One region of the Streptomyces sp. NPDC088400 genome, then DNA from elsewhere that is predicted to be linked to it. Evidence: riboswitches for the same ligand, from Rfam matches in the RefSeq annotation. Region 1 holds a riboswitch; the other holds the start of a gene.

Region 1 (4,883 bases):
CCGGGACATGGACCTGGACGCGGACCTGGACAGCGATACCGGGATGCCGGTGCCGGAAGACGTACGTATCACTTCTGGCGCTTGTAGAAGGGCAGTGCGACGACCTGGTACGGCTCGTGGGAGCCGCGGATGTCGACCCCGACGCCGGTGGTGCCGGGCTTGGCATGGGCGGCGTCCACGTACGCCATGGCGATCGGCTTGCCCAGCGTGGGGGAGGGGGCGCCGGAGGTGACCTCGCCCACCACCGCGTCGCCCGCGACCACCTGGTAGCCGGAGCGCGGGACGCGGCGGCCCTCGGCGACCAGGCCGACCAGCTTGCGCGGCGGGGAGGCGGCGGCGAGCTCGGCCGCGGTGGCCAGCGCCGCCCGGCCGACGAAGTCGCCGCCGTTCGACGTCTTCTCGAACTTCACGACCCGCCCGAGGCCCGCGTCGAACGGGGTGAGGGCCGGGGACAGCTCGTTCCCGTACAGCGGCATCCCGGCTTCCAGCCGGAGCGTGTCGCGGCAGGACAGCCCGCAGGGCACCAGACCGACGCCCTCGCCGGCCTCGGTCAGCGCCTGCCACAGCTGCTCGGCGTACCGGGGCTCGACGAACAGTTCGAAGCCGTCCTCGCCGGTGTAGCCGGTGCGCGCGATCAGCGCGGGGACCCCGGCGACGGTGCCGGGCAGGCCCGCGTAGTACTTGAGCCCGTCCAGGTCGGCATCGGTGAGCGACTTCAGGATGCCGGGGGACTCGGGGCCCTGGACGGCCAGCAGCGCGTACGCGTCACGGTCGTCGCGTACGTCGGCGTCGAAGCCCTCGGAGCGGGCGGACAGCGCGTCCAGCACGGTCCGGGCGTTGGAGGCGTTGGCGACGATCATGTACTCGGCGTCGCCCAGGCGGTAGACGATCAGGTCGTCCAGGATCCCGCCGTCCTCCTGGCAGATCATGGTGTAGCGGGCACGGCCCACGGCCACGGCGCCGATATTGCCGACCAGCGCGTAGTCCAGGAGCGTGGCGGCCGCCGGGCCGGAGACGGTGATCTCGCCCATGTGGGAGAGGTCGAACAGGCCGGCCTTCGTACGGACGGCGTTGTGTTCGTCGCGCTCGCTGCCGTACCGCAGCGGCATGTCCCAGCCCGCGAAGTCGGTCATGGTGGCGCCCAGCGCGCGGTGCACGGAGTCGAGCGCGGTGAGGCGAGGGGCAGCGGGGGCCTCGGCGGAGGCGCTGGAGGTGCTGCTCGGGGGGACATGACTCATCGGTGTGGCTCCCAGGGCATGACGGCGAGGACGGTCCTCCCCATCTGTCATCGGAACCTGAGAGGTTCATCACGACCACTCGTACCGAGGGTCATGACTTGCACCTTGGGTGGAGCCGCAGAGCTGCGGCACGCTTTTCAGATCTGCCTCATCCGCGCGGTACGGGGCCTGAGAGATTCAAGGGAGGAACTTGCTCCTTCGGCGCCCGGCACACTCGGTGACCGGGACTCTCCCGCGCGGATTCAAACGGCCGGTATGCAGTTGGCGGGCACATCATCGCACGGGCCGTGGTCGAGTGGGGCGGCCCGGTCCATAACGCGCCTCACACCACGAAAAGCTTGTGAGGCATTGCCATTTCTTTACACTTTATGGGCAGGGTTCATTGGACCAGGCCCGGCTGAGCTGACAGGGGGACGGCGATGATGTCGCAGAGGTCCAGCGCATACGTGACCACCGCGGGCAGTACGGCGAGCGCCACCGCCGGGAGTGCGACGGCGAGCGCCGCCGGGAGCACGAGGAAACCGGCTGTGGCCGGGAAACCGGGCCCACCCACGCAACAGGACCCGCCCGCGAACATGGACCCGCCCGTGTCCGTGAAACCGGGCCCGCCCGCGCCGGGGGCCGTGACGCGTGGAGTGCCGGTCGTCCGGGATCTGCGGGCGCGCGGCGGCCGGGTGCCCAGACGGCTGGCCTTCGCGGCCGGGGACGTGGTGGTGGTCTCCGGGCTGCCGGGCAGCGGCAAGTCCACTCTCATCCGGCGGGCCGCCGAGGGCGGCGGCATCGACTCGCAGGACACCAGGGACCGCTGGGAGCGGCGGCTGCCCGGCGGACTGCCGTACGGCGTCTACCGCCCGCTTGTCCGGATCGCGCACTACGCGGGGCTGTGGCGCGCGCTGCGGTCGGGCGCGAGCGTCGTCGTCCACGACTGCGGTACGCAGGCCTGGGTACGGCGCTGGCTGGCCCGCGAGGCCCGTGCCCGCGGCCGGCTGCTCCATATCGTCCTGCTGGACGTCCCGGCCGAGGTGGCCCGCGCGGGCCAGCGCGAGCGCGGCCGGGGAGTCTCCGGCTACGCCTTCGCACGCCACCTCCGCGCGGTCGGCCACCTCCTCACCGGCGCCGAATCGGGCCGGCTTCCGGAGGGCTGCGCCTCGGCGGTGCTCCTGGACAGGGACGCGGCGGGGGCGCTGGACCGGATCGCCTTTCCGGTGACGCGGGGGGAGTGAGGGACGGCTTCCCGGAACTTGGCCGCGGACCCGCCCTCCCGGGCCCGTATCCCTGCGGAACCCGCACCTCCGCGGAGCCGGGGCCGCCCTCCGGGACCCGCCCGCCCCACCGTTCTCGTCACCTGCCCGGCGCAGGGTCCGGCCTGCGGAGTTAGGGTGCTGCGGCAGGGTCGAGGGTGGAGGGAAAGACAGTGAATACAGCATGGCCGGGCAACGAGCTCGAAGAGGTGCTCGCCGCCTCGCTCGGCGTCGACGGGGCGGGCGCGCGGCTCGTCGAAGTACTGGCACGCAGCGAGGTCTGGGTTCCGCTGCCCAACGGGGGCGGCCCCGACAGCCCCAATCTCGATCTGCCGACGGTGGAGATCGAGGGATCCGCGTACGTCCCGGTATTCAGCTCCGAGCAGCAGTACCTCCAGTGCGTCGGCGCCCATATGCCGTTCACCGTCGCCCCGGCCCGTGAGTTCGCCCGGGGGCTGCCGCCGCAGCTCGGGATCGCGGTCAATCCGGGCGGCATGGTCGGGATGCCGCTGCCGCCCGCAGCCGTCGCCGAGCTGTGCCGGGTGGGCCGTACGCCGCTCGACGGTCCGGCGAGTGGCGGACGTGTCCGGCTCTTCGAGCCGGACTGGCAGGAGGAGCCGGTCGATTTTCTCGCCGCCGCCGCGGGGGAGTTCGAGGAGTCCGGCGTGGTGCTCTCCGCCCGGCGCGCGCTCGCCAGCGTGGAGGGCGAGTCCCCGGTTCTCTTCGTCGGGGTCCAGCTCTCCTCCTGGGAGGGAGCGGACCGTAATGCCCCGATGGACGCGCTCGGCCGTGCCCTGCACCGGGCGCAGGTCGGCTGGCCGGTCAATCTCGTCCTGCTGGACATGGCACAGGACCCGGTCGGCGATTGGCTGTTGGCGAAGGTGCGGCCGTTCTACGAGCGCCGTTACGCGTAGAAATCGGTGGTGGCCGGTGCCTGTGGCCGACAGTCGTCGGTATCGGTACGGGTACGGACGCGCGCCCGGGGTACGTCTCCTGGGGTACGTCCGGAAAGGGACCGGCTCCGCTCGCCTACGCGGAGGGCACACCGGTCGTCAAGTCTGTGTCAGAGCGGCCGCCTAAGCTGGTTTGATGGCAGGGGCGCCGCGGTCGTGCGGTGTTTCCGGCCAGAGGCATGGTGGCTGCCGTCGGCCGTGGGTTTTCCGTAGGTTCCCGTGGCCGCCGCACCGTGTGTCCCGAGGTCCCTCCACCGTGGGCCGGCGGGGGACATCGGGGGAGCTGGTCGAATGGTGGATCGAACGAGGGGCGGGACCCAGAGTGAGCGCGTCAGGCACCGCGGCGGCCGGGCAGGTCGAGAACATGCTGCGCCAGGTGACCCCAGGGCGCTATGACGCGTACGAGGCACTGCTGCACTCCATCGCCGACGGCAGCGTCTGGATGCTGCTCTGGCACGGCCAGGCCGGTTCGCCCGACGCCCAGTACGGCAACATGGAGATCGACGGCCTGGGCTACGCCCCCTGCGTCACCTCCGCGCAGGAGCTGGCCGTGAGCGGCTGGACCCGTGCGCACGAAGTGGTCACCGGCCACGACATCGCGCACGCCCTCTATCCCGACCGCTGGGGAATCTGGCTCAATCCGCACGCTCCCGGCGGCGGTGTCGGTATCCCGTGGCTCGATCTGCGCCGGATCGCCACCGGCCTCGACCGGATGCCGGCCGGACCGCTGCGGCTCTCCGAACCGGCCATCGCGCTGCCGCAGTTCTACGCGATGCTCACGCAGAACGCGCACCGCACCCCCGCGGTCCGCTCGCTGCGCCGCGCGTGGGTGCAGCCGGCGCTCGGCGCCCCGTACCTGGCGATCGGCCTCGACCTGTACGACACGAGCGGGCCCTCCGTCGACTCGGTGCGCACGATGATGCGTCAGTCGGTCACGGCCGTCCCCGACGGGCTCCCGGTGTCCACCGTCGCGATGTCCGACGAGTACGACCCGGTGGCGATGTGGCTTCAGGTCAACTCGCGGCCGTTCTACGACCGTGAGGCGCACGTGGCTCCCGCGCCGGCGGGTGGTTACGGCTACCCGCCGCCGGCCTCCCGCGCGTACTGATCCAGTCTCCCTCCCGCGCGTACTGACCGGTCTCCGCGCGCGTACCGACTAGTCTCCCTCCCGCGCGTACTGACCGGTCTCCGCGCGCGTCCTGACCGGACCTCACGCGCGACTGCCCCCGCGTTTTTTGAGCCGTCGCGTGGCGCGCGTGGCGTGTCCGTGCCAAGCCGGGGCCTCCGGCGTGCATAGGGCACCCACGGTTCCGGAGTGCTGACCAGGTGTCACATCGCGACCCTTCGCGCGCCCGGATGTGCCCCTGTTTCCACCCGCATGGCGCCAGTTGGGCGCGATGTCGGATGTGGAGGAATAGTGGATGAGTTGGTCCGCTGACGTGATCCCCACG
Region 2 (4,883 bases), on a different contig from region 1:
CGCACCATCCGGAACAAGGCTGGAGCCTGCTGTGCAACGGCGTCCTGCTCTTCGAGGACACCGGAGAACTGCTGCCGGACGGGAAGGTCATCAACCCGAACCGGCCGCAGCGCGGCGACCAGGTGGTGACAGCGGCCTAGATGAGTAAGTCCGGCCGATCTTTGCCAGGCCCGGAACGCTCGGCACGGCACCTCGCCGCGTTGCCGAAACGCCCACAGGAAACCACCCCGCGGGCGCCCTGGCGCCTTGCGATGCTCCCCCTCGGCCCTGGGGGCCGGGGAGGTACCCCCTGCACCGGACGCCCCGGGCTGATCCGACAAGATCGACCGGACAGGTCCTAACCGCCGCCGGTATGACGGGGGCCGGCCCGGAGAGTCCCCTCCGCACCGGCCCCGACGCATGAACGGCCCGGCGCGAACCGGCTGTTCCTCCGCCCGCGTCAGTTGTCGTACGCGTCCAGCGGCGGGCAGGAGCAGACCAGGTTACGGTCACCGAACGCGCCGTCGATCCGGCGGACCGGCGGCCAGTACTTGTCCGCGGCGCTGACCCCGGCCGGGAAGACCGCCTCCACGCGGCTGTACGGGTGCTCCCACTCCCCGCCCAACGTGGCCGCCGTGTGCGGAGCGTTGCGCAACGGGTTGTCGTCCCTGGGCCATTCGCCCGACGCGACCTTCTCGATCTCCCGACGGATCGCGATCATCGTCTCGCAGAAGCGATCGATCTCGGTCAGATCCTCGCTCTCCGTGGGTTCGATCATCAGCGTGCCCGCCACGGGGAACGACATCGTCGGCGCGTGGAAGCCGTAGTCGATCAGCCGCTTCGCGATGTCGTCGACGCTGACGCCGGTGGCCTTGGACAGCGGCCGCAGATCCACGATGCACTCGTGCGCGACCAGTCCGTTCGGACCGGTGTAGAGCACGGGGTAGTGCGGTTCGAGGCGCTTGGCGATGTAGTTGGCGGCGAGGACGGCGACCTGGGTGGCACGCTTGAGGCCCTCCCCGCCCATCAGCCGTACGTACGCCCAGGAGATGGGCAGAATACCGGCCGAGCCCCACGGAGCCGCCGAGATCGGCCCGACGCCCGTCTCGGGCCCCGCCGCGGGCTGGAGCGGGTGGTTGGGCAGGTACGGGGCGAGGTGCGCCCGTACCCCCACCGGACCCACACCGGGGCCGCCGCCGCCGTGCGGGATGCAGAACGTCTTGTGCAGATTCAGATGGGAGACGTCCGAGCCGAACCGGCCCGGCTTCGCCAGTCCCACCAGCGCGTTGAGGTTCGCACCGTCGACATACACCTGGCCGCCCGCGTCGTGCACGGCGGCACAGACGTCGCCGATGTGCTCCTCGAACACACCGTGCGTGGACGGGTAGGTGACCATCAGCACGGCCAGTTCGTCGCCGTACTGCTCGATCTTGGCGTGCAGGTCCTCGACGTCGACGTCGCCGTCCTCACGCGTCCTGACGACGACGACCTTCATCCCCGCCATCACCGCGCTCGCGGCGTTCGTGCCGTGCGCGGAGGACGGGATGAGACAGACCGTGCGCCCCGTGTCGCCGTTGGCCCGGTGGTACGCGCGTACGGCCAGCAGCCCGGCCAGCTCGCCCTGCGAACCGGCGTTGGGCTGGAGGGACACCGCGTCGTAGCCGGTGACCTCGGCCAGCCGCTCCTCCAGCTCCCGGATCAGCGTCAGATAGCCCTGCGCCTGCCCGGCCGGGACGAAGGGGTGCAGCGCCGCGAACGCGGGCCAGGTGACCGGCTCCATCTCGGTGGTCGCGTTCAGCTTCATGGTGCAGGAACCGAGCGGGATCATGCCGCGGTCCAGCGCGTAGTCGCGGTCGGCGAGCCGGCGCAGGTAACGCAGCATCGCGGTCTCGGAGCGGTACTGGTGGAAGACCGGGTGCGTCAGATAGTCGTCGGTCCGCAACAGGGCGTCCGGCAGGGCGTCGTCCGTGGCCGCGTCCAGCTCCTCGATGTCGCCGTCAACACCGAACGCGGTCCACACGGCGGCCAGTTGGGCCCGCCCGGTGGTCTCGTCACAGGCGAGGGAGACCTGGTCGGCGTCCACGAGATAGAGGTTGACCCCGCCCTCGCGGGCGGCGGATACCACCTCGGCGGCCCGGCCCGGAACCCGGACGGTCAGCGTGTCGAAGTACCCGCCGTGCACGACCTCGACGCCGCCCGCACGCAGGCCCGCGGCGAGCAGAGCCGCGTACCGGTGCGTGCGCCGCGCGATGGCCCGCAGCCCTTCCGGGCCGTGGTGGACCGCGTACATCCCGGCCATGACGGCGAGCAGCACCTGCGCGGTACAGATATTGCTGGTGGCCTTCTCACGGCGGATGTGCTGCTCACGAGTCTGGAGCGCCAGCCGGTACGCCTTGTTGCCGTCGGCGTCCACCGAGACCCCGACGAGCCGGCCCGGCAGGTTGCGCGCGAACTTCTCCCGTACGGCCATGAATCCGGCGTGCGGTCCGCCGAAGCCCATCGGCACCCCGAAGCGCTGGGTGGTGCCCACCGCGATGTCCGCGCCCAGCTCGCCGGGGGAGGTCAGGAGCGTCAGCGCGAGCAGGTCGGCGGCGACCGTGACGATCGCGCCGAGGCCGTGCGCCTGCTCCACCACGGGCCGGATGTCCCGGACGGCCCCGGAGGCGCCCGGGTACTGGACCAGCACCCCGAAGACGCCTCGCTCGGCGACCTCGGCCGGGATGCCCTCGCTCAGGTCGGCGACCACGACCTCGACGCCGGTCGGCTCGGCACGGGTCTCGATCACGGCGACGGTCTGCGGCAGGGCGTCGGCGTCGACCAGGAAGACACCGTCCTTGACCTTGCCGACACGGCGGGAGAGCGCCATCGCCTCCGCCGCCGCCGTGCCCTCGTCCAGCAGGGAGGCACCCGACGTGGGCAGGCCGGTCAGCTCGGCCACCACGGTCTGGAAGTTGAGCAGCGCCTCGAGACGGCCCTGCGAGATCTCCGGCTGGTACGGCGTGTACGCGGTGTACCAGGCCGGGTTCTCCATGACGTTGCGCAGGATCACGGGCGGCGTGAAGGTGCCGTAGTAGCCGAGGCCGATCATGGGCGCCAGCACCTGGTTGCGGTCCGCGAGGGACCGCAGCTCGGCCAGGACCTCGGCCTCGGTGCGGGCATCGGGCAGCGCCAGCGCCTCCGCGCTCTTGATCGCGTCGGGCACCGCGGCGGCGGTCAGCTCGTCGAGCGAGCCGTAGCCGACCTGCGCCAGCATCTTCGCCTGCGCCTCGGCGTCGGGCCCGATATGGCGCTGCTCGAAGGGGGTGCCTCGCTCCAGCTGGGAGAGCGGAATGCGGTTGGCGGTCATTGAGAGGCCTCCTGGTCTGTCACGACCTGCGAGGGGCACCATGGCGCGAGTGCCCGGATGGCCTCCCCCTCTGTCATCTCGACCTGAGAGCTTCACCGGTCCGCCGTGAAGCGGTCCGGCTTTCACCGTCGGTGAGAGCGGGAGCCGTACGACGCCCGCCCTGCTTTCCAGAGTGACCTCGTCCGTGCGGTACGGGGGCCTGAGAGATTCCGGGGAGGAGTTGCTCCTTCGGCGCCTCCGGCAATCTCACCGGAGGACTCTCCCGCACGGGGTCAGCAGCCGCTTGCCAGCCTACCAGCGCACCCTTGCCCACAACTTTCGAGTGGCCGACACCCTCATTCTGCACTTTTGTAGTGTTTAGCAGCGGTTGCGACCAATTGGAGGGACCGTGGAGACCGATATCGATCCGCGCAGTCTGATAGGGCGCAAGGCCTTCGACAAGGACGGACACAAGCTCGGCACGGTGGACGAGGTGTATCTCGACGATGCCACCGGAGTACCGGAGTGGGCGGCCGTCCGCACCGGGTTCTTCAGCCGCGACGCCTTCGTCCCCCTCGCGCCCAGTTCCTTGCTGAACGGGAGCCTACGGATCCCGTTCGAGCGTGCGCTGATCAAGGACGCCCCCGATTTCGGCGTCGGCCGCCACCTCTCTCCCGAGCAGGAAGTCCAGCTCTACCACCACTACGGTCTGGCTCTTCCTGATCCCGAGCCGCCGGAGCCGCCCGCCTCTCTCTCCGATCAGGACTCCCAGCGCGATTTCGGACGCCTGGCCGGCCAGGACGACTGACCCGCCGCCCGGTCCGCCGCTTCATCGGCCACCGTCGGCACCAGGGGCAGCGGCTCGGAGAGCTCCAGATCGGGATCGTCGACCCAGAACGTCCGCACCCGTCCCGGCGCGGACCCCGGCTCCTCGAACCGCACGGTGACTCTCCGAAGCCCGCTGCCCTGCACCCAGCCCGCCCCGAACTCGGCGTGGCGTACGTCGTGTCCGGCGGGGAAACGCCGCTCCTCGGGCGCCACGGACACCTCGGCGGGCGGTGCTCCCCCGCTATCCGGCGCCGGGGGCAGCGGCTGCCCCACTTCGTCCTCCGCGGCAGTGGGCCCGCCCGTGGCCACCACGCCGCCTGTGACGCCCTGCTCCACATCCGCCGCCTCGGCGCTCGCCTCCTCGGTCCCCGGCTCCTGGAGAGAGGCGGCGAGTTCGTCGGCCGCCGCCTGGGCGAAGAGATCCTCCTGCGTGAAGTCCGCGAGGCCTGTCACGCCCACTCCCAGCAGCCGCACCCCGCCCGTGGTGTCCACCGACTCCAGCAGTCGCGCCGCCGCCTCCCGCACCACTCCCGGGTCGTCCGTGGGCCCGCGCAGTGTGTCCGAGCGGGTCAGCGTGGAGAAGTCGTAGCGCCGCACCTTGAGCACCACGGTCCGCCCCGAACGCCCCGCAGCCCGCAGCCGCTCCACACACCGGTCCGCGAGCCGCTCCACCTCGGTCCGCACCCGGGCCCGGTCATGCAGATCGACATCGAAGGTGTCCTCCACCGACACGGACTTGGCATCGCGCTCG

The links. Region 1 has a riboswitch for glycine ahead of gcvT (glycine cleavage system aminomethyltransferase GcvT). Riboswitches for the same ligand answer to the same signal wherever they lie in the genome.
Region 2: linked by a shared signal. The riboswitch ahead of gcvP (aminomethyl-transferring glycine dehydrogenase) and the one ahead of gcvT (glycine cleavage system aminomethyltransferase GcvT) in region 1 are both predicted to bind glycine.

Annotation. Positions count from the first base shown of each region.
Region 1 covers NZ_JBIVMZ010000015.1:7,431-12,313, forward strand. The annotation lists gene gcvT (glycine cleavage system aminomethyltransferase GcvT) at 69-1,238, opposite strand; glycine riboswitch at 1,386-1,483, opposite strand; gene ACIQD6_RS30045 (hypothetical protein) at 1,618-1,791, opposite strand; gene ACIQD6_RS30050 (AAA family ATPase) at 1,814-2,461, shown strand; gene ACIQD6_RS30055 (enhanced serine sensitivity protein SseB) at 2,653-3,393, shown strand; gene ACIQD6_RS30060 (enhanced serine sensitivity protein SseB C-terminal domain-containing protein) at 3,755-4,540, shown strand.
Region 2 covers NZ_JBIVMZ010000012.1:276,066-280,948, forward strand. The annotation lists gene ACIQD6_RS28130 (DUF5999 family protein) at 1-140, shown strand, start outside; gene gcvP (aminomethyl-transferring glycine dehydrogenase) at 440-3,325, opposite strand; glycine riboswitch at 3,503-3,600, opposite strand; gene ACIQD6_RS28140 (PRC-barrel domain-containing protein) at 3,714-4,112, shown strand; gene ACIQD6_RS28145 (DNA polymerase IV) at 4,064-4,883, opposite strand, start outside.